One region of the Microbaculum marinisediminis genome, then DNA from elsewhere that is predicted to be linked to it. Evidence: predicted binding sites of a transcription regulator. Region 1 holds the regulator's gene; each other region holds the start of a gene.
The links. The regulator PhoB, encoded in region 1, activates phosphate uptake and scavenging genes when phosphate is short. The targets are predictions, from matches to a motif close to TGTCATNNANCTGTCAT.
Positions count from the first base shown of each region.

Region 2: a site for PhoB is predicted at 3,370-3,386, ahead of MUB46_RS11005 (NAD-glutamate dehydrogenase). Genes of this name have one in related genera too.
Region 3: a site for PhoB is predicted at 2,027-2,043, ahead of phnC (phosphonate ABC transporter ATP-binding protein). Genes of this name have one in related genera too.
Region 4: a site for PhoB is predicted at 1,582-1,598, ahead of MUB46_RS02080 (TIGR03364 family FAD-dependent oxidoreductase). Genes of this name have one in related genera too.

Region 1 is NZ_JALIDZ010000001.1:524,761-529,635, forward strand. Features, by position in the region: gene pstA (phosphate ABC transporter permease PstA) at 1-421, shown strand, start outside; gene pstB (phosphate ABC transporter ATP-binding protein PstB) at 505-1,266, shown strand; gene phoU (phosphate signaling complex protein PhoU) at 1,307-2,029, shown strand; gene phoB (phosphate regulon transcriptional regulator PhoB) at 2,049-2,750, shown strand; gene MUB46_RS02680 (trans-3-hydroxy-L-proline dehydratase) at 2,822-3,856, shown strand; gene MUB46_RS02685 (GcrA family cell cycle regulator) at 3,872-4,390, opposite strand; gene MUB46_RS02690 (alpha/beta hydrolase) at 4,702-4,875, shown strand, end outside.
Region 2 is NZ_JALIDZ010000004.1:447,455-452,329, forward strand. Features, by position in the region: gene MUB46_RS11005 (NAD-glutamate dehydrogenase) at 1-3,312, opposite strand, end outside; gene MUB46_RS11010 (peroxidase-related enzyme) at 3,483-4,058, shown strand; gene MUB46_RS11015 (hypothetical protein) at 4,238-4,615, shown strand; gene MUB46_RS11020 (gamma-glutamylcyclotransferase) at 4,700-4,875, opposite strand, start outside.
Region 3 is NZ_JALIDZ010000015.1:43,182-48,056, reverse strand. Features, by position in the region: gene MUB46_RS23420 (Stf0 family sulfotransferase) at 1-500, opposite strand, end outside; gene MUB46_RS23415 (NAD(P)/FAD-dependent oxidoreductase) at 542-1,894, opposite strand; gene phnC (phosphonate ABC transporter ATP-binding protein) at 2,133-2,978, shown strand; gene phnD (phosphonate ABC transporter substrate-binding protein) at 3,030-4,028, shown strand; gene phnE (phosphonate ABC transporter, permease protein PhnE) at 4,144-4,875, shown strand, end outside.
Region 4 is NZ_JALIDZ010000001.1:396,741-401,615, reverse strand. Features, by position in the region: gene ccoS (cbb3-type cytochrome oxidase assembly protein CcoS) at 1-56, shown strand, start outside; gene hemA (5-aminolevulinate synthase) at 186-1,427, opposite strand; gene MUB46_RS02080 (TIGR03364 family FAD-dependent oxidoreductase) at 1,649-2,776, shown strand; gene phnX (phosphonoacetaldehyde hydrolase) at 2,795-3,601, shown strand; gene MUB46_RS02070 (alkaline phosphatase family protein) at 3,606-4,875, opposite strand, start outside.

The DNA.
Region 1 (4,875 bases):
GTCGCTGATGACGCTGCCGACGATCATCATCGTCACCCGTGCCTCGCTGAAGGCGGTGCCGCCGTCGATCCGCGAGGGCGCGCTCGGCATGGGCGCCTCGCGTCACCAGGTGATCGCGCATCACGTGCTGCCGCTCGCCCTGCCCGGCATCCTGACCGGCACGATCATCGGCCTAGCACAGGCACTCGGCGAAACGGCGCCGCTGCTGCTGATCGGCATGAACGCCTTCATCACCTCGCCTCCGGGCGGGCTCATGGACGCCTCCACCGCCCTGCCGACGCAGATCTTCATCTGGGCCGACAGTCCGGAACGCGGCTTCGTCGACCGAACGTCGGCCGCGATCCTGGTTCTGCTGGGCTTCCTCATCCTCATGAACATCACAGCCATCTTCCTGCGTCAGCGCCTCGAGCGGACGTGGTAGGGCAAGGAGCACGACCCATGACCGACGCTGCGATCGCAGAGACGCCGACGCCTGCCGGGACGATCGTCGTCGACGACCCGAACATGAACCCGATCCGCGTATCGGCGAAGAACACCAACGTGTTCTACGGCGCGAAACAGGCCCTGTTCGACGTCTCCATCGACATCGCCGAGCGCTCGGTGACGGCGCTGATCGGCCCGTCGGGCTGCGGCAAGTCGACCTTCCTGCGCTGCCTCAACCGCATGAACGACACCATCGAGAGCTGCCGCGTCACCGGCGACATCACGCTGGACGGCCGCGACATCTACGACCCCTCACTCGACGTGGTGGAGCTGCGCGCGCGCGTCGGCATGGTGTTCCAGAAGCCCAACCCGTTCCCGAAGTCGATTTACGAGAACATCGCCTACGGCCCGCGCATCCACGGCCTTGCGCGCGGCAAGGCGGAGATGGACGCGATCGTGGAGACCAGCCTGCGCAAGGCTGGCCTGTGGGAAGAGGTCAAGGACCGGCTCAACGAGCCGGGCACCGGCCTGTCGGGCGGCCAGCAGCAGCGCCTGTGCATCGCGCGCGCCATCGCCGTCAGCCCGGAAGTGATCCTGATGGACGAACCGTGCTCGGCGCTCGACCCGATCGCCACGGCCAAGGTCGAGGAGCTGATCGACGAGCTGAAGGAGAACTTCTGCATCGTCATCGTGACGCACTCGATGCAGCAGGCCGCCCGCGTGTCGCAGCGCACCGCCTTCTTCCATCTCGGCATCCTCGTGGAGGTCGGCCCGACCGAGCACATCTTCACGAACCCGAAAGACCAGCGCACCCACGACTACATCACCGGCCGCTTCGGCTGATCCAACGACAGGCCACGGACGACCGGCCGAGGAGAATGACATGACGGAACATATCGTTTCCTCCTACGACGAAGAGCTGAAGAACCTCGCCGTCAAACTGACGCGGATGGGCGGCCTCGCCGAGAAGCTGCTGACCGACTCGATCGTCGCGCTGCACACCAGCGACCAGGACCTGGCGCTGCGGACCATCGAGGCGGACGAGCAGATCGACGAGCTGGAGCACGAGGTCGAGGAGGCCGCGATCCTGATGATCGCCAAGCGCCAGCCGATGGCCGTCGACCTGCGCGAGATCATTGCCGCGATCAAGATCTCGTCCGAGCTCGAGCGCATCGGCGACATGGCCAAGAACATCGCCAAGCGGGCGGTGGCGATCCAGTCGGAGATCATCGCGCAGCGGGCGATCCTCGGCATCGACCACATGAGCCGGATCGCCTCGGAGCAGCTCAAGGACGTTCTCGACAGCTTCGCCCAGCGCGACGTCGACAAGGCGATGGCGGTGTGGCACCGCGATTCCGAGATCGACGCGATGTACACCTCGATCTTCCGCGAACTCCTCACCTATATGATGGAGGACCCGCGCTCGATCACCTATTCGACGCACCTGCTGTTCGCGGCGAAGAACATCGAGCGGATCGGCGATCACGCCACCAATATCGCCGAGATGGTGTTCTACCTGGTGAAGGGCGAGCCGCTGCGCGAGCAGCGCCCGAAGGGAGACACATCGAGCTTCACGCCGGCGGACTATCCGCAGAGCGACGACTGAGGAACCGAAGGGCCGGACGATGAACGCCAAAGTTCTGATCGTCGAAGACGAAGAGCCGTTGACGCTGCTGATCCGCTACAACCTCGAGTCCGAGGGATACGACGTGGAGGCGGTCGCCCGCGGCGACGAGGCGGAGACGCGCATCCGCGAGGGCGCGCCCGACCTGGTGCTGCTCGACTGGATGCTGCCGGGAATCTCCGGCATCGAACTGTGCCGGCGCATCCGCTCGCGCCCGGAGACGACGGCGCTGCCGGTGATCATGCTGACGGCGCGCGGCGAGGAGACCGAGCGCATCCGCGGGCTTGCCACCGGCGCCGACGACTACGTGGTCAAGCCGTTCTCGATCCCCGAGCTGATGGCGCGGGTGAAGGCACTGCTGCGCCGCGCCAAGCCGGAGCTAATCGCCACCGTGCTGCATGCCGGCGACATCGAGCTCAATCGCGATACCCACCGGGTGCGCCGGGCGGGGCGTGAGATCCATCTGGGACCGACCGAGTTCAGGCTGCTCGAGTTCCTGATGCAGAGCCCGGGACGGGTGTTCACCCGCGAGCAGCTGCTGGACGGCGTGTGGGGCCGCGACGTCTATGTCGACGAGCGCACCGTGGACGTCCATGTCGGCCGGCTGCGCAAGGCGATCAACCGGGGCCGCAAGGCCGACCCGATCCGCACCGTGCGCGGCGCCGGCTACGCCTTCAACGAGCAGTTCGCCACCGCCAACTGACTTGTGCGCCCGCCCCGATCGCGGTTCCCTGTCCGGGTGATGCCGGAGTGGACTGGATCGGGAGCGGGGAAATGCGCACGAGCAAGGTCGTTCACGTCGTCAGCTGCCATGCCGAGGGTGAGGTCGGCGACGTCATCGTCGGCGGCGTGGCGCCGCCGCCTGGCGACACCCTGTGGCAACAGTCGCGCTGGATCGCCCGCGACCAGGGGCTGCGCCGCTTCCTGCTCAACGAGCCGCGCGGCGGGGTGTTCCGCCATGCCAACCTGCTGGTGCCGGCGAAGGATGCGCGCGCGGCGATGGGCTTCATCATCATGGAGCCCGAGGACACGCCGCCGATGTCGGGTTCCAATGCCATATGCGTGGCGACCGTGCTGCTCGACACCGGCATCATCGCCATGCGCGAACCGACCACGACGATGACGCTGGAGGCGCCGGGCGGGCTGATCGAGATCACCGCGGCGTGCCGAAACGGCAAGGCGGAGCGGATCGTCGTCCGCAACGTGCCCGCGTTCGCCGAGCGGCTGTCGACACCGCTCGAGGTCGCGGGGCTGGGAACGCTGAACGTCGACACCGCCTATGGCGGCGACAGCTTCGTCGTCGTCGACGCCGACGCGCTCGGGTTCACCATCGAGGCGTCGGAAGCCCGCGACCTGGCGGCCGCCGGCATCGCCATCACGGATGCCGCCAACCAGCAGCTCGGGTTTCGTCATCCGGAAAACCCGGACTGGGCGCATCTGTCGTTCTGCCTGATCGCGGGATCGCTGCGCACCGAGGGCGGCGCCACCGTCTCGCGGCACGCCGTCGCGATCCAGCCGGGCAAGATCGACCGCTCGCCGACCGGCACCGCGGTTTCGGCGCGCATGGCGCTGCTACACGCCCGCGGCCTCATGGCGGCGGGCGACACGTTCATCGCGGAATCGATCATCGACTCCCGCTTCATCGGCAGGATCGTCGCCGACACCACGGTCGGCGAGCTTCAGGCGATCATTCCGGAGATTTCGGGACGGGCGTGGATCACCGGGACGCATCAGCACATGCTGGACCCGGACGATCCCTGGCCGAACGGTTATCGCCTCAGCGATACCTGGCCGGCCAGGACGGTGTAGCCGCGAAGGCCCCTGTTAGCCCGCAGACTTCGGCCTGCGCCGGTCGGTGGCCGGCTGGTAGGCGACGCGGCTATGATGCTCGCAGTAGGGCACGCCGCTCATCGAACGCCGGCCGCAGAAGTAGAAGTCCTCCTGGCCCGGATCGCCGATCGGCCATTTGCAGGTGTGCTCGTTCAGCTGCAGGATCGTGGCCCGCTCCTCCGGCGGGATGAACAGTTCCTCGACCGGCGCGAGCACGCGCATCGGAACCACCTCGGCCTCGAGCTGCTGCTCGGCGACCACGTTCAGCTTCAGCGCGGTGTTGCCGATGACACGCGTAGTGGGGCGCGGCGGCATCGAAGGACGACGCGCCTTGCGCACACGCGGCGCCGATGGCCGCGAGGTTTTGGTGCGGCCGGACAGTCCCAGCCGGTGCACCTTGCCGATAACCGCATTGCGTGTCACTCCACCGAGCTCGGCCGCGATCTGACTGGCACTCAGGCCATCGGTCCAGAGCTTCTTCAGGAGCTCGACACGTTCATCAGTCCAAGACATCCGCCGCTCCATGCTTGGGTTGCGGACAGACTCCGAGTCCTCACCGAAATCGCCTACTCGCGATCCGACTTGCCCACTAAATCTGGGTGACTAGACTGGTCCGCCGCACGAAATGTCGTACTCAATGAGTGCAAGCTACAATACCGGCGGACTCGCCGTAAACCCCGCATAAACCTTTCCTCAACGATTTCCCCAGGAAGGCGCGCAAGTGAGTCGCGAATGCAACACCTGAGCCGACGATCCACCGATCGCGCGCCATTGCGCCCGCGCCGGGATCCGGGAGAAAGTCGGGATCCGGGAGAAAACGGCCTATGTGGTTCGTGAAGATCGCCGCCTGGCTCGCCGTCGGCTATGCCGTGCTCGTCGCGGTGACCTATTTCGCGCAGACCGCCCTCCTGTTTCCGACGAGCCTCGCCGGCGGCGCGCCCGACGTGCTGCCGGATGGCGGCGCGATGGCTACAAAGCGGATGCCGGACGGCGTCGAC
Region 2 (4,875 bases), on a different contig from region 1:
GTCCGCCTCGAGCCTGAGGATCGCCGAGATCAGCTCGGATGGCGTCGCCGTCTTGCGGTGGATGCCGAGCAGGTCCTGCATCTGCGGCGACAGCGGGATCGCCTTCATCTGGCGCGAGAACACGCCGCCGCCCCTGGAGATCAGGCTGGCGTCGTAGTCCTGCCAGCTCGAGCGCGGCAGCGCGAACAGGCGCGTGCGCTCGGCGTAGCCGATGGCCGGGTCCGGATCGGGGTCGATGAAGATGTCGCGGTGGTCGAACGCGGCGACGAGGCGGATCTGCTCGGACAGCAGCATGCCGTTGCCGAACACGTCGCCGGACATGTCGCCGACGCCGATCACCGAGAACGGCGTCGTCTGGATGTCGACTTCCATCTCGCGGAAGTGGCGCTTGACGGCCTCCCAGGCGCCGCGCGCGGTGATGCCCATCTTCTTGTGGTCGTAGCCGGCCGAGCCGCCGGAGGCGAAGGCGTCGTCGAGCCAGAAGTCGTGCGCCTGCGACAGGCCGTTGGCGATGTCGGAGAAGGTCGCCGTGCCCTTGTCGGCGGCGACGACGAGATAGGGGTCGTCGCCGTCGTGGCGCACGGTCAGCGCGGGCGCGACGATGGCACCCTCGACCAGGTTGTCGGTGATGTCGAGCAGGCTGCCGACGAAGATCTTGTAGCAGGCGATGCCCTCGGCCAGCATCGCCTCGCGGTTGCCGACCGGCAGGTGCTTGGGCACGAAGCCGCCCTTGGCGCCGACCGGCACGATGACGGCGTTCTTGACCTGCTGCGCCTTGACGAGGCCGAGCACCTCGGTGCGGAAGTCCTGCGGCCGGTCGGACCAGCGCAGGCCGCCGCGGGCGATCTCGCCGAAGCGCAGGTGCACGCCTTCGACGCGCGGACTGTAGACGAAGATCTCCATGTGCGGGCGTGGCTCGGGCAGATCGTCGATCTGCCGGCTCGACAGCTTGATGGAGAAGGCCTCGCGCGGCTCGCCGTGGGTGTCGGTCTGGTAGAAGTTGGTGCGCAGCGTCGCGCGGATGAGGTTGACGAAGCAGCGCACGATGCGGTCCTCGTCGAGACTGGGAACGGCCTCGAGCGCGGCCTCGATCCGGTCGACGACCGCCTGTTCGCCGGCCAGTCTTTCCGCCCGGTCGGTGACCTGCGGCGAGAAGCGGGCATGGAATACGTCGACCAGCAATCCGGCGATGTCGGCGTGATGCTGCAGCGTCTGCCACATGTAGTCCTGGGAGTAGGGGATGCGGGCCTGGCGCAGATAGCGCGAATAGGCCCGCAGCGTGGCGATGTCGCGCCAGGCCAGCCCGGCCTTGACGATGAGGGCGTTGTAGCCGTCGTTCTCGGCCTGGCCGAGGGCCACGGCGAGGAAGCCGTCGGCGAGCCGCCCGTTCAGGCGGTCGAGGTCGATCGCCGCGCCGTCGGCGCGTTCCAGCACCATGTCGTGCATCCAGATGTCGGCGACGGCGTCGGCATCCGGCCGGGCGATGCGGTAGGTGCGCTCGCTGATGACCTTGAAGCCCATGTTCTCCAGGATCGGCACGCGCTCCGACAGCGGTACCGGGCTGTCGAGCCGGAACAGCTTGAGGCCGAGCCGGTCGGGACGGTCCGCGTCCGGTCGGTGGAAGTCGATCAGAAGGCGGCGCTCGCCGACCAGCCGCTCGACGACGGAGATGTCGTGCACCGCCACCTCGGCGGGGTAGGCGGCCTGGTAGCCGCCGGTGAAGGCGTCCTTGTAGCGGTGGTACAGCTCGGCGGCATGGAAGACGTCGTGGGCGTCGTCGAGCGCCTCCTTCAGGTTGTCCGACCAGATGCGGATCAGGCCGGCGATCTGCGCCTCCAGCCCGGCCTGGTCCGGCGTCGGGGCGGTGCCCTCGTAGCGGCCGATGATGAAATGGACGCGGGTCAGCACGCCTTCGGGATAGAAGGGATAGAAGGCCGACACGCGGCCCTCGAAGGCGCGCGCCAGCAGGTCGCCGATCGCCAGGCGGACGTGGGTGTTGTAGCGGTCGCGCGGGACGTAGACGAGCGCGGAGACGAACCGGTCGAACTTGTCGGCCCGGTAGAGGACGCGGATGCGCGGGCGCTCGCCGAGCTGGAGGATCGCCAGCGACCATTCGTAGAGCGTCTCGATGTCGATCTGGAACAGCTCGTCGCGCGGGAACGTCTCCAGCACGTTCATCAGCGCCTTGCCGTTGTGGCTCTGCGGCTCGAATCCGGTCTTGCGCATGACCAGATCGACCTTGTGCCGCAGATAGGGAATGGAGCGGATACCGCGGTTGTAGGCGGTCGAGGTGAACAGGCCGATGAGGCGCAGCTCGCCGGTCAGGGCGCCCTCGTCGTCGAAGGTCTTCACGCCGACATAGTCCATGTGGACGCGGCGATGGACGAGCGACTTGACGTTGGCCTTCGTCACGATCAGCGGCACCGGCTGCATCAGGAAGTCGCGCAGCTCCGGCGTGTAGGTGACCCATTCGCGGCCGCGCCGCAGGACCATCACGCCGGGATCGCGCAGGATGCCGAAGCCGGCGCCCTCGTCGCGCGAGACGCGCTCGAGCCGGCCCTCCTCGACGCCGCCGACGAAGGCGTACTCGCGCAGGCCCAGGAGCGTGAAGTTGTTGTCGGCGATCCAGTCGAGGAACTGCACGGCCTCGGCGATCTCGTCGGCGGGGATCGGCGGCGGGTTGGAGCGGTAGACCTCGATCTCCTGCTTGAGCCGGGCGAGCATCGGCTGCCAGTCCTGGACGACGATGCGCACGGCGTCGTCGACGCGGCCCAGAGCGGCGGCCAGCTCGCGCCGCTCGAGATCGGAATCGATGCGATCGACATGGATCTGGATGACGCTCTCGCGCAGCACCTCGGCCCGGGAGGACGGTCGCTCGATTCCGTGGAATTTCCGGCGCCTGCCCCTGGAATCGCGCTCGACGCCCATGATCGGGTGCAGTACGAGGCGGACCTCGTAGTTGCGGTCCTGCAGCTCGGCCATCGCCGAATCGAGCAGGAACGGCATGTTGTCGTTGACGATCTCGACGACGGTGACCGAGTTGAGCGGCGACTCCGGCGCGGGGTCGAGCGGATCGGGATCGAAGACGCGGATCTTGTGCTTGCCGGGCAGCCGTGTCGCGGTGAAGTTCCAGGTGCCTTCGGCCAGCAGCGCCAGTTCGCCGGGCGCGTAGATCGCCAGATCCTCGTAGGCGGCCTCGGAATACAGGCAGTCCGTGAACCCGCCGAGCGCCGACTTGCGGGCACCGCCCGGAAGCGCCTTCAGGGTCGCCTCGATCAGCGCGCGCCTTCTGTCCTGGTCGCGTTGGAGCATAGCGTTTCCTCGTGTTCCGTTTTCCGTTCTTGCGACTCACGGCTTGCCGGGAAGTGTTCGACAGATTGACGACGCTGTCGAGACGTGGGGTGTGGCGCCGCGGATTCCGCGCGCGGCTGTGCTAGCGTGGTGTCCTGGACCCAGAAACCCGCAACAGCCGGAGGACATGGATGTCGGAAGACCGCGTGATCGCGCTCGATCTCGAACCGGAAGACGATCTCACCGATCGCCAGAAGGCCTATTTCGACAAATGCGTGGAAAAGCTTGGCATGGTGCCGAACGTGTTGAAGGCCTACGCGTTCAATCCGGTCAAGCTCGACGCCTTCACGGCGATGTACAACGATTTGATGCTCGGCGAGTCCGGCCTGTCGAAGCTGGAACGCGAGATGATCGCCGTCGTCTGTTCCAGCGTGAACCACTGTTTCTACTGCCTGACCGCCCACGGGCAGGCGGTGCGCCAGTATTCCGGCGACCCGGCGCTCGGCGAGATGATGGTGATGAACTACCGCGTCGCCGATCTGACGGACAAGCAGCGGGCGATGCTCGATTTCGCCTGGAAACTGACCGAGATGCCGTGGGCGATCGACGAGCCGGACCGCCAGGCGTTGCGCGATGTCGGCTTCAGCGACCGGGACATCTGGGACATCGCCTCGGTGGCGGCGTTCTTCAACATGACCAACCGGGTGGCGACGGCGACCGACATGCGGCCCAACCCCGAGTATCACGGCCAGAACCGGCAATCGTGAAACAAATGAATCGACGACGCGCGGCCGTGGTAACGGCATCGCAATGAAATGTCCGTATGAAACCTTCCACAGTGAGGTGCGTTAGACCAGATATCTCATGTGGATTGACGCGCGATGTCGGATGTTCCATCTTTGTTCCTATGACTGCGCCCTTTAACGTCGTCGATTGCGAACCTGCCGTGCCGAGCGTGCTCGACGGGATTCCGTTCGCCTCCGAGTTCCGTCACTGGACGGGGGAAAGCGGGCGCCGGTATCTGACGCGCGCCTTCCCGCTCGACATGGCGGCGGAGTTTCCCGGCGCGCCGGTGATCCTCGCCGCGGTACATCCCGACGGCCGCCGGGAAGCGGTGTGGATCGGCTTCTCGGTGGGACGGCGCTTCGACGAGGCGCTGGCGGCGGCGCGTGCCGCCGGGGCGAGCGAGGCGCACGTGCATCTGGTGACGATCGGCGCGGTGGAGCGGGTCAAGGCGCTGCGCGACCTGCGTGCGGCAATCGGGCCGCGGCCGGCGGACCGCGACGGCGCGCGCGACCGCGCCCGCCAGGGTGTCGCCGCCTGATTTCCCCAACAGATTGATTTTCCGAACAGGTCGATTTCCCGAGCAGGCCGATTTTCCGATCGGGTCGGGGGACGGCTCCGCCGGCTAGGCTTGGTCCGTCAGGGCCCGGCCGAGGACGGCGAGCCGCTTGTCGACCACGCCGATCTCGTCCATGTGGTCGAGGGTGGCGCGCACGTAGTCGACGTTGGGGCCGGACATGCCGTGGCCCTGCCTAACCAGCTCGATCTGGCGGTTGAGGGGAAGCGCGCCGGCGTATTGCT
Region 3 (4,875 bases), on a different contig from region 1:
ATCCGTTCGAAATCGTAGACAGGGTCCTGCGGCGGAGCGAGCCGCTCCAACTCGCTTCCATCGGGCGCGATATGCCAGAGACCGGTCTGCTGCGCCTTCACCAGGGAGACCGCCTGGGCGAGCTTGTTCTCGCGCGACAGATGGATGTAGAGCGTCTTGCCGAAGGCCCGCTCGAACCGCGCCGCGTCGGACGGCAGGCCGGGATGGATCCGGTCGAGGATCGCCGACAGGTCGTCGAGGTTCTCGCGCATCAGCCGAAGCCCGAAGATGGCCGTTCCACCCTTCCCGACTTCGATCGCCGCTGCGAGATAGGTGATGTCGTAGTCCCTCTCGGCCATCGAATCCGGGCTCGGCAGACCCCACTCCTCCGCCCACGCCGGCATGAACCGGCGGCTGTAGAACGAGTCCGGATCCCCCGCCGCCTGTGTCGACGCGAGCAGGCCGCACAGCAGCGTGCTTCCCGTTCGCGGCGTGCCGCAGAGGATATATGCGTCGTACATGGTACCCGGTTCCGCTCGTCGTTGAGAAAATCGGCCGCAGCCTAGAGAACTTCGTCCATCAGCCAATAGGCGACGTAGGCCCCACGCAGATAAAGCGGCCTCAGGCCCGGCAGCGGAAAGCGTGGCAGGGGCTGGCCGGCCGCCGCCGGCACGATCTCGTGGTCGGGCTTGTCGCGAACCGCGAGCCGCGCCGCGGCCCGGCCCGACCAGGTTCCCATCGCGACGCCATTGCCGTGATAACCCAGCGCGTGGATGACGCTGCCGTCGTCGGGCAACCGGGCGACGTGGGGCACGAGATCGGCCGTCATGCACACGAAGCCGCGCCAGAAATGGCTGATTTCGACATCGGCCCAGGCGGGAAACATGCGCGCGAGCCGCTTGCGCATGTCGTCCTGCATCCGCTCCGTTCCGTCGGGAGCCGCAGACACGCCGCCGCGCGCGCCGAGCAGGAAACGCCCGTCCGGCAGCAAACGGAAATAGTGCAGCAGATTGCGGCTGTCATACGCCATCGCATGGGTCGTCCAGCCCTGCGCCTCGCGCTCGGCCTCGGTCAACGGCCGCGTGGTGATGACGTTCGACAGGGCGGGCAGCACACGGCCGGTCAAGCCGGGATGCAGATCCTCCGCCGTGTAGCCGTTGGTCGCCACGATCACCGTCTTCGCCCGCAAACGCCCGCCCGGCGTCGACAGCACATGCCAGCCGTCCGTCTTCTGCCACGCCTCGACCGGGCTTTGGCCGTGCACCCCGGCGCCACGATTCACCGTCGCGGCGGCAAGGCCGCGGGCGTATTTCATCGGATGTAGGCCGAAACCGAGCGGAAGGTGCAGCGCTGCTTCCGCCCCCTCCATCACCATACCGGCCCGCCTGAGCTCGGCCTTGCGATAGAGCGTGCAGTCGACGCCGTGCACGTCGCGGATGTGCGCGACGGTGGCCTCCAGATCCCGCACCGCGCCCTTGTCATGGGCGACTTCGATGTCGCCGTCGCCGCTCGCCTCGACGTCGAAGCCTTCGCTTTCGGACAGGTCCCGAACGAGCGCGATCGCCTCGCGCTGGGCGGCGGAGAACCGTCGCGCCTCGGCGTCGCCATGGCGCTTCACCAGCGTCGAATGCGACACCTTGGTTCCGCCCAGACAGCAGAAACCGCCGTTTCGTCCCGACGCGCCCCAACCCGGATGTGCCTTTTCCAGAACGCGCACATCGACGCCATGGTCGCGGGCCAGATGCAGCGCCGCCGACAGGCCCGTGTATCCGGCCCCGATGACGGCAACCTCGCAGGTTTCGTCCCCCGACAGTGCAGGCGTGTCGACCGTCAGCGGTTCGGCGGTCGCATCCCAGTAGCTGCCGACGGGTCGGGACGGATCGAAGGCCGCCGGATGATAGATGTGCTGCGCCAAAACCCGCTCTCCCGATCAATTCGGCGACCGTCAGTCTGATGCGACCCGAAAGACCGTCACGTCAAGCGCATTTTGCACAGGGAACCACGGCGAAAACCCCCATGAATCCCTTGCGTTGCGGGGCCCGGGGATTGTCATCGAACCGACAAGCAAGCGCAAAACAGCCGTCATGTAGCCCCGCTAAGCCTCATCCCGAGTTCACAGTCGGGATCATTGCTAAACCAGCGGGGTAATCGCCATGACAACAGTCGTGGTCGAAGGGCTTTCGAAGACATTTCGCGGCGGCAAACGCGCGCTGAAGAACGTTTCCGTTTCGGTCGATCGTGGCGAGATGGTCGCCCTGATCGGCGCATCCGGATCCGGCAAGTCGACGCTCATCCGCCATGTCGCCGGCCTCGTCCAGGCGGACCGGAACGACGGCTGCAAGGTCATGGTCGGAGACCGGTTCGTGCAGACCGGCGGCCGATTGACGGCCGACGCGCGCGACATCCGCCGCGACATCGGCGTCATCTTCCAGCAGTTCAATCTCGTCAACCGGCTTTCGGTGCTGACCAATGTGCTGACCGGCGTGCTCGGTCGCATACCGGCCATCCGCGGCACCCTCGGCCTGTTCAGCCGCGACGAGAAGATCGTCGCCATGCAGGCGCTGGCGCGCGTCGGTATCGCCGAGACCGCCCGTCAGCGTGCCTCGACCCTGTCCGGCGGACAGCAGCAGCGCGCCGCGATCGCCCGCGCCATGGTGCAGGGCGCGCAGATCGTGCTTGCCGACGAGCCGATCGCCTCGCTCGATCCGGCGTCCGCCAAGCGCGTCATGGAGGCGCTGTCGGAAATCAACCGCAACGACGGGATTACCGTCATCGTATCGCTGCACCAGGTCGAATACGCCCGCCGCTACTGCCCGCGCACCATCGCGCTGCGCGACGGCGAGGTCGCCTTTGACGGGCCGAGCGAGGCCCTCACGCATGATTTTCTGCGCGAACTCTATGGCGATGCCAGCGAGGAACTCGTGCTCCCAGACGTCCCGGAAAGGGCGCCCCGGCCGCAGATCGCACTGCAGCCGGCCGTCGCCTTCGCCGGCGCGTGACCGCCTGATCAGTCCAGACGGTCCCAACCCCCAGTTCCTATGGAGGACACCATGAACGCTGTCGCTAAGGGCCTTGCCGCCGCGGCGATTTCCGTCTCGCTGCTGGGCGCCGCCCACGCCGAGACGACCGAGATCAACTTCGGCATCATCTCGACCGAATCCACCCAGAACCTGAAGACCCAGTGGGAACCGTTCCTCGCCGCCATGGAGGCCCAGACCGGCCTCAAGGTGAAGCCGTTCTTCGCCTCGGATTATGCCGGCATCATCGAGGGCATGCGCTTCGGCAAGGTCCACGTCGCCTGGTACGGCAACAAGTCGGCCATGGAAGCGGTCGACCGCTCCGACGGCGAGGTCTTCGCCCAGTCCGTCGATGTATCCGGCAATCCGGGCTACTGGTCGCTGCTGCTGGCGCCGGTCGACTCACCGATCAATTCGCTGGAAGACGTGCTGAAGTGCGACGCCTCGCTGAACTTCGGCATCGGCGACCCGAACTCGACCTCGGGCTTCCTCGTCCCCACCACCTTCATCTTCGCCAAGAACGGCGTCGACCCGAAGAAATGCTTCAAGACGGTCCGTAACGCCAATCACGAGACCAATGCGATGGCGGTGGCCAACAACCAGGTCGACGTCGCCACCAACAACACCGAGAACCTTGCCCGCATCGAGGAGAACAATCCCGAGGCGTTCAAGAAGATCAAGGTCGTCTGGAAGTCGCCGCTGATCCCGTCCGATCCGCTGGTCTGGCGCAAGGACCTGGATCAGGCCGCCAAGGACAAGATCTACACCTTCATGATGTCCTACGGCCGTCTCGGGGCCCCCGACGAGGTCGCCAAGGCGCGCGATGTGCTCGCCGGCCTGAAGTGGGCGCCGTTCAAGCCGTCCTCCGACGCCCAGCTCTATCCGATCCGGATCATGGAGATCACCAAGCAGGAGTTCCAGGTCCAGGCGGACGACAAGATGGCCGCCGACGAGAAGGCCAAGGCGCTCGAAGAGCTGAAGGCGGAGAAGACCAAGTACGAAGGCCTGATGGCCAAGGTCCCGCAGGCCTGATCGGCCGCCCCCTCACAAGGCGGCGCCGGCAACCTGACCGGCGTCGCCTCTTTTCGTGGAAAGACCGCTCGCGAGACGCCCGATGACATCAGTCTCCCCGATAACACCTGGCCCGATGACACCAGCAACACCCGCCGCCCCCCGCCCGGTCGAACTGCCGCGCACGTCCTTCGGCGACATGCTTTACCGGCTGCTGATCTGGGGCGGTCTCGCCCTGGTGCTCGCCTGGAGCTGGGGCCCGGCCGAGATGTCCCGGCTGGTGAACCTGTTCACCGACGCCAGCAACATGGCGGACTACGCCTCGGGCTTCCTGTCGCCGAATTTCCGCGACTGGGAATACTACGTCACCGAGATGATCCTGACCGTGCAGATCGCCATATGGGGCACGGTGCTGGCGATCGTCTTCGGCATTCCCTTCGCGCTCCTGTCGTCCAACAACATCGCCCCGGCCTGGGTGGTCCAGCCGGTGCGCCGGCTGATGGACGCCTGCCGGGCGATCAACGAGATCGTCTTCGCGGTGCTGTTCGTCGTCGCCGTCGGCCTCGGCCCGTTCGCCGGTGTCATGGCGCTGTTCATCCACAACATGGGCGTCGTCTCCAAGCTCTTTTCCGAGGCCGTCGAGGCGATCGACCCGCGCCCCGTGGAAGGTATCCGCGCGACCGGCGCGACCCGGCTGCAGGAGATCATCTACGGCGTCCTGCCGCAGGTGCTGCCGCTCTGGATCTCCTTTTCGCTCTACCGTTTCGAGACCAACGTGCGCTCCGCCACGGTGCTCGGCATCGTCGGCGCCGGCGGCATCGGCCAGATCATGTTCGAGTCGATCCGCGGCTTCTACTACGCCGAGACC
Region 4 (4,875 bases), 130 kb from region 1:
CCATCATGGATGACGATCTGCCGCCCGACGACGAGCGCGACAGCCGATCCGCCTGATCGCGGCGAGATCGGATAGGCCTGTCATTCCCGTAAGAAAAACAGGCTGCTAGCCGCTTCGATAGTGGGATATCGCGCCATCCTGCTGGCAGGCGGCGCGACGCATCAGATCTCGGAAATCGTCGGGCGTTATTCCGCCGCCGCGGCGCGATCGGTGTCGGCGTAAGGGATGCCGAGCGTGTCCCAGACCTCGGAGAGCGCCTCGGCCAGTCCTTCGATCAACCGGTCGTCGTGGAACGGCGTCGGCGTGATCCGCAGGCGCTCCGTGCCGCGCGGAACGGTCGGGTAGTTGATCGGCTGGATGTAGATGTCGTGCTTGTCCATCAGCCGGTCGCTTGCCGCCTTGCACAGCTCCGGATCGCCAACCAGAATCGGCACGATATGCGTGACCGACGGCATCACCGGCAGGCCGCGCGCGAGCAGCACGTCCTTGGTCCGCGTCGCCTGGCGCTGCTGCGCCTCGCGTTCCGCCGACGATGCCTTGAGGATGCGGATCGAGGCCGTCGCGGCCGCCGCGATCGTCGGCGGCAGGGCGGTGGTGAAGATGAAGCCGGGCGCGAAGGACCGCACCGAGTCGACGATGTCCGACGTCGAGGCGATGTACCCGCCCAGGCACCCGAACGCCTTGGCCAGCGTGCCCTCGACCACGTCGATGCGACCCATTTCGCCCTCGCGTTCGGCGATGCCGCCGCCGCGCGGGCCGTACATGCCGACCGCGTGTACCTCGTCGATATAGGTCATCGCGCCGTAGCGCTCGGCCAGGTCGCAGATCTTGCCGACGGGGCCGATATCGCCATCCATCGAATAGACCGACTCGAACACGATCAGCTTCGGCCGTTCCTTGCCGGCAGCCTGGAGCAGGTCTTCCAGGTGTTCGACGTCGTTGTGCCGGAAGATCTTCTTGTCGCAGCCCGAGCGCCGCACGCCCTCGATCATCGAGGCGTGGTTCAGCTCGTCCGACAGGATCAGGCATTCCGGAATCAGCCGGGCGATCGTCGAGATCGAGGCCTCGTTGGAGATGAAACCGGAGGTGAAGGCGAGGGCCGCCTCCTTGCCGTGCAGATCGGCAAGCTCCGCTTCCAGGCTGACCAGCGGATGGTTGGTGCCGGAAATGTTGCGCGTGCCGCCGGCCCCGACGCCCATACGGTCTATCGCATCCGTTGCCGCCGCGATCACGTCCGGATGCTGGCCCATGCCTAGATAGTCGTTCGAACACCAGATGGTGATCTCGCGCTTGCCGGACGCGCCGTGGTAGATCGCCCGGGGAAAGCGGCCCGCGACGCGCTCGAGCTCGGCGAAGACGCGATAGCGCTTCTCCGCGGTAATATCCTCGATGGCGGACCGAAATACGCTGGCGTAGTCAAAAGCCATGGCGGATTCGTACCTTTCCTTGCGGCCGTTTGGTCGGTGCAAGCCGGGCCCGAGCCGTCACCGCGCGCACGCGACATCGACCCGATCCGGACAACCCTTTGAACCAGTATTTATTCCAATTCGCAACTGACTTTGCTGCGGCAATTGGTCGGACCGTCGCATAGCTGTCATCGAGGCGGGATTTGTATGCGCTTCGTTATTCCACGGGGGCAGGCCGGACAATGAAAGACGAACGATACGACCTCGCCGTCGTCGGCGCCGGCATCGTCGGGCTTGCCCATGCGCTGATGGCGGCCCGGCGCGGCATGAAGGTGGTGGTCGTCGACCGGGATGCCGGCGCCAACGGCGCGTCCGTGCGCAACTTCGGCTTCGTCACCGTCACCGGGCAGCAGCACGGCGAATGCTGGCGCCGGGCAAGGCGCTCGCGCGACGTCTGGGCGGAGATCGCGGGCCCCGCCGGCATCGAGGTCGCCCAGCGCGGTCTCGCCGTGGCCGCCCGTTACGCGGAATCGCTGCCGGTCCTGGAGGCGTTCCTGGAAACGGAAATGGGCGAGGGGTGCATGCTGCAGACCCTGGACGAGGCCCGCAAGACGGTGCCGCGTCTGCGTGACAATGTCCGCGCGGTCCTGCGGAGCCCGCACGAATTGCGCGTCGAATCCCGCGACGCGATTCCGCAACTCGCCGCCTATCTCGAACGCGATCACGGCGTGGCTTTCCTGCGCCGGGCCCAGGTGCAGGGCATCGCCTTGCCTGCGATTGAAACGTCCGCCGGGACGGTGCGCGCGGAGGCGGCCGTGGTCTGTCCCGGCGACGACTTCCTCTCGCTCTACCCCGAGCGTATCGCCGCCTATGGCCTCACCCGCTGCAAGCTGCACATGATGCGGTTGAAGCCGCCGGCAGGCGCGGCCCTCGGCACCGCGGTGATGTCGGATCTCGGCCTGGTCCGCTATCTCGGCTACGCCGAACTGCCGCAAGCCGCCGCCCTGAAGGCGCGGCTGGAGCGCGAGCGGGCCGATGCACTCGAGGCCGGCGTGCACCTGATCGTGGTTCAATCGTCGGATGGGAGCCTCGTGGTCGGCGACAGCCATCACTACGGCTGGACGCCCGAACCCTTCGCTTCCGAAGCAGTCGACCGGCTGATCCTCGACGAGTTCGATAACGTGCTCGATATGGGTGCCTACGAGGTCACGGAACGCTGGACCGGCATCTACGCCTCCGCGTCCGATCGTCTGATGCTGGTCGACGCGCCGGAGGACAGGGTACGCCTTGTCATCGTTACATCCGGCACCGGGGCGTCGACCGCCTTCGGCATCGCCGAGGAGGTGATAGACGGCATGTTCGGCGCCTGAACAGGAAAGGAAAACGGGATGACCGGGAATACGGTGAAGGCGGTGGTTTTCGATTGGGCGGGCACCGTCGTCGACTTCGGTTCGCGCGCGCCGATGGGCGCGTTCGTGGAGGTGTTCAGGCGCTTCGGCGTCGATATCTCGATCGACGAGGCCCGGGTGCCGATGGGCCTGCCGAAATGGGACCATATCCAGGCGCTCGGCCGTATTCCGCGCATCGCCCAGGCGTGGCGGGAGGCGAAGGGCAGGGATTTCGGCGATGCCGACGTCGACGCCATCTACGAAGTGTTCGTGCCGCTCAACGCCGAGGTGGTGACGGACTATGCCGACCTGATCCCCGGCGTCATCGAGACGGTCGCCGAGCTGCGCGCCTGCGGCATCAAGATCGGCTCCACCACCGGCTACACGCGCGAGATAATGGAGCGGCTCGTGCCGATTGCCGCCGCGCAGGGCTTCGCCCCGGACAATCTGGTCTGCGCCGGCGATCTGCCGGAAGGTCGCCCCGGCGCGCTGATGATGTACCGCACATTCCTCGACCTCCAGGTCTGGCCGGCCTGGTCCGTCGTCAAGGTGGACGATACCGAGCCCGGCATAGCCGAGGGCCTTGCCGCCGGCACCTGGACCGTCGGCGTAGCCGCGTCCGGCAACGCGATGGGGCTGTCGCTGGAGGAATACGAAGCGTACGACGACTCCCACCTCGATCGCTACGCGGCCGCCGAGCGCCGTCTCGCCCGTGCCGGCGCGCATTTCGTCATCGGCTCGGTCGCCGAGCTGATGGATGTGATCGACGAAATCGAGGGCCGGCTCCTGCGCGGGGAGCGGCCCTAGCCGTTCACCCCGCGCGACGATCGACTGTCGCCGACACCGGTCCGTCTTCGGTCAACTCGATGCCCGATAGGCTGCGGTCGAGATGGCGGGCGCGCCAGGCGAGCAGTGCCTCGGCCATCTCCAGCCGTGCGTCCCTGTAGGCCGGATCCTCGGCCAGATTCGTGAGCTCGCCCGGGTCCGCCTGCATGTCGAACAGGAGCGGGGGCAGGCCGCCGAAATGCACGTACTTGAACCGCTCGCCGCGCACGACGGCGAGGTTCAGTGCATCGAGCGGCAGGCCGAAGCGGCGTTCGGTCTCGGCCGTCGCCACCTCGCGGAAATCGAATTCCCAATGCGCTTCGCTGCGCCAGTTCGCCGGTATCGTGCCTTCGAGGAAGGGCATCAGCGAGCGGCCGTCGAGATGGGGCGGTACGTCGGCGCCGATCCGCTCCAGGATCGTCGGAACGATGTCGATCGACTCGGTGAAGCGGTCGACGGCCTGTCCCGGCCGCCCCGCCTTCGGGTCGCGGACGATCAACGGCACGTGATAGCTCTGGTCGAACCAGCCGAGCTTGCCGTAGAGCCAGTGGTCGCCCATCATCTCGCCGTGGTCGCTCGTCAGGATGACGAGCGTGTCCTCGGCCGCGCCGGCCGCCTCCAGTCCCGCCATCATCCGGCCGATCTGCGCGTCGACCTCCGAGATCATGCCCCAATAGGTCGCCCGGATCTGCCGCCGCGCGGCATCGTCCCAGTCGCTGATCGAGCCGGAGGCGCCGTGCACGAAGTTGGTCTTGCGGATGGTGTCCAGGCTGTAGGCGAGGAAGGGATGCTGGGCCGCCTCCGCCTCGGGCGTTGCCGCGCGGCTGAAGTCGCCGCCGTCGTCGGGGGAATACATCGAGGCGTAGGGGTGCGGCACGATGAACGGCGGGTGCGGGCGGATGAAGCTCACATGCGCGAACCAGGCCCGATCCTGTTCGCCGAGCCAGCGCAGGAACTCGTCGGTCAGGAAGGCGGTCTCGGTATCCTCTGCCGAATAGTGCGTGTCCTGGGCCGCGGGCGGGTCGGCCGGGCCGTCCTTCGGCAAGTAGATGTCGAGGCCCGGCGGCACGTCGACGCCGCGGCCCTTGAGCCAGGACAGCCACGGTTTGACGTCCTCGGGCAGGCGCACGCGCACGCTCATGCCCGGCAGCACGCCTTCATAGGTGGTCCGCCAGGGATCGCGGCCATCCAGACGACGCGGATCCTGTGCGACGTCGGTATAGCCGAACTGGGTCGGATCGTAGCCGGACCGCCGA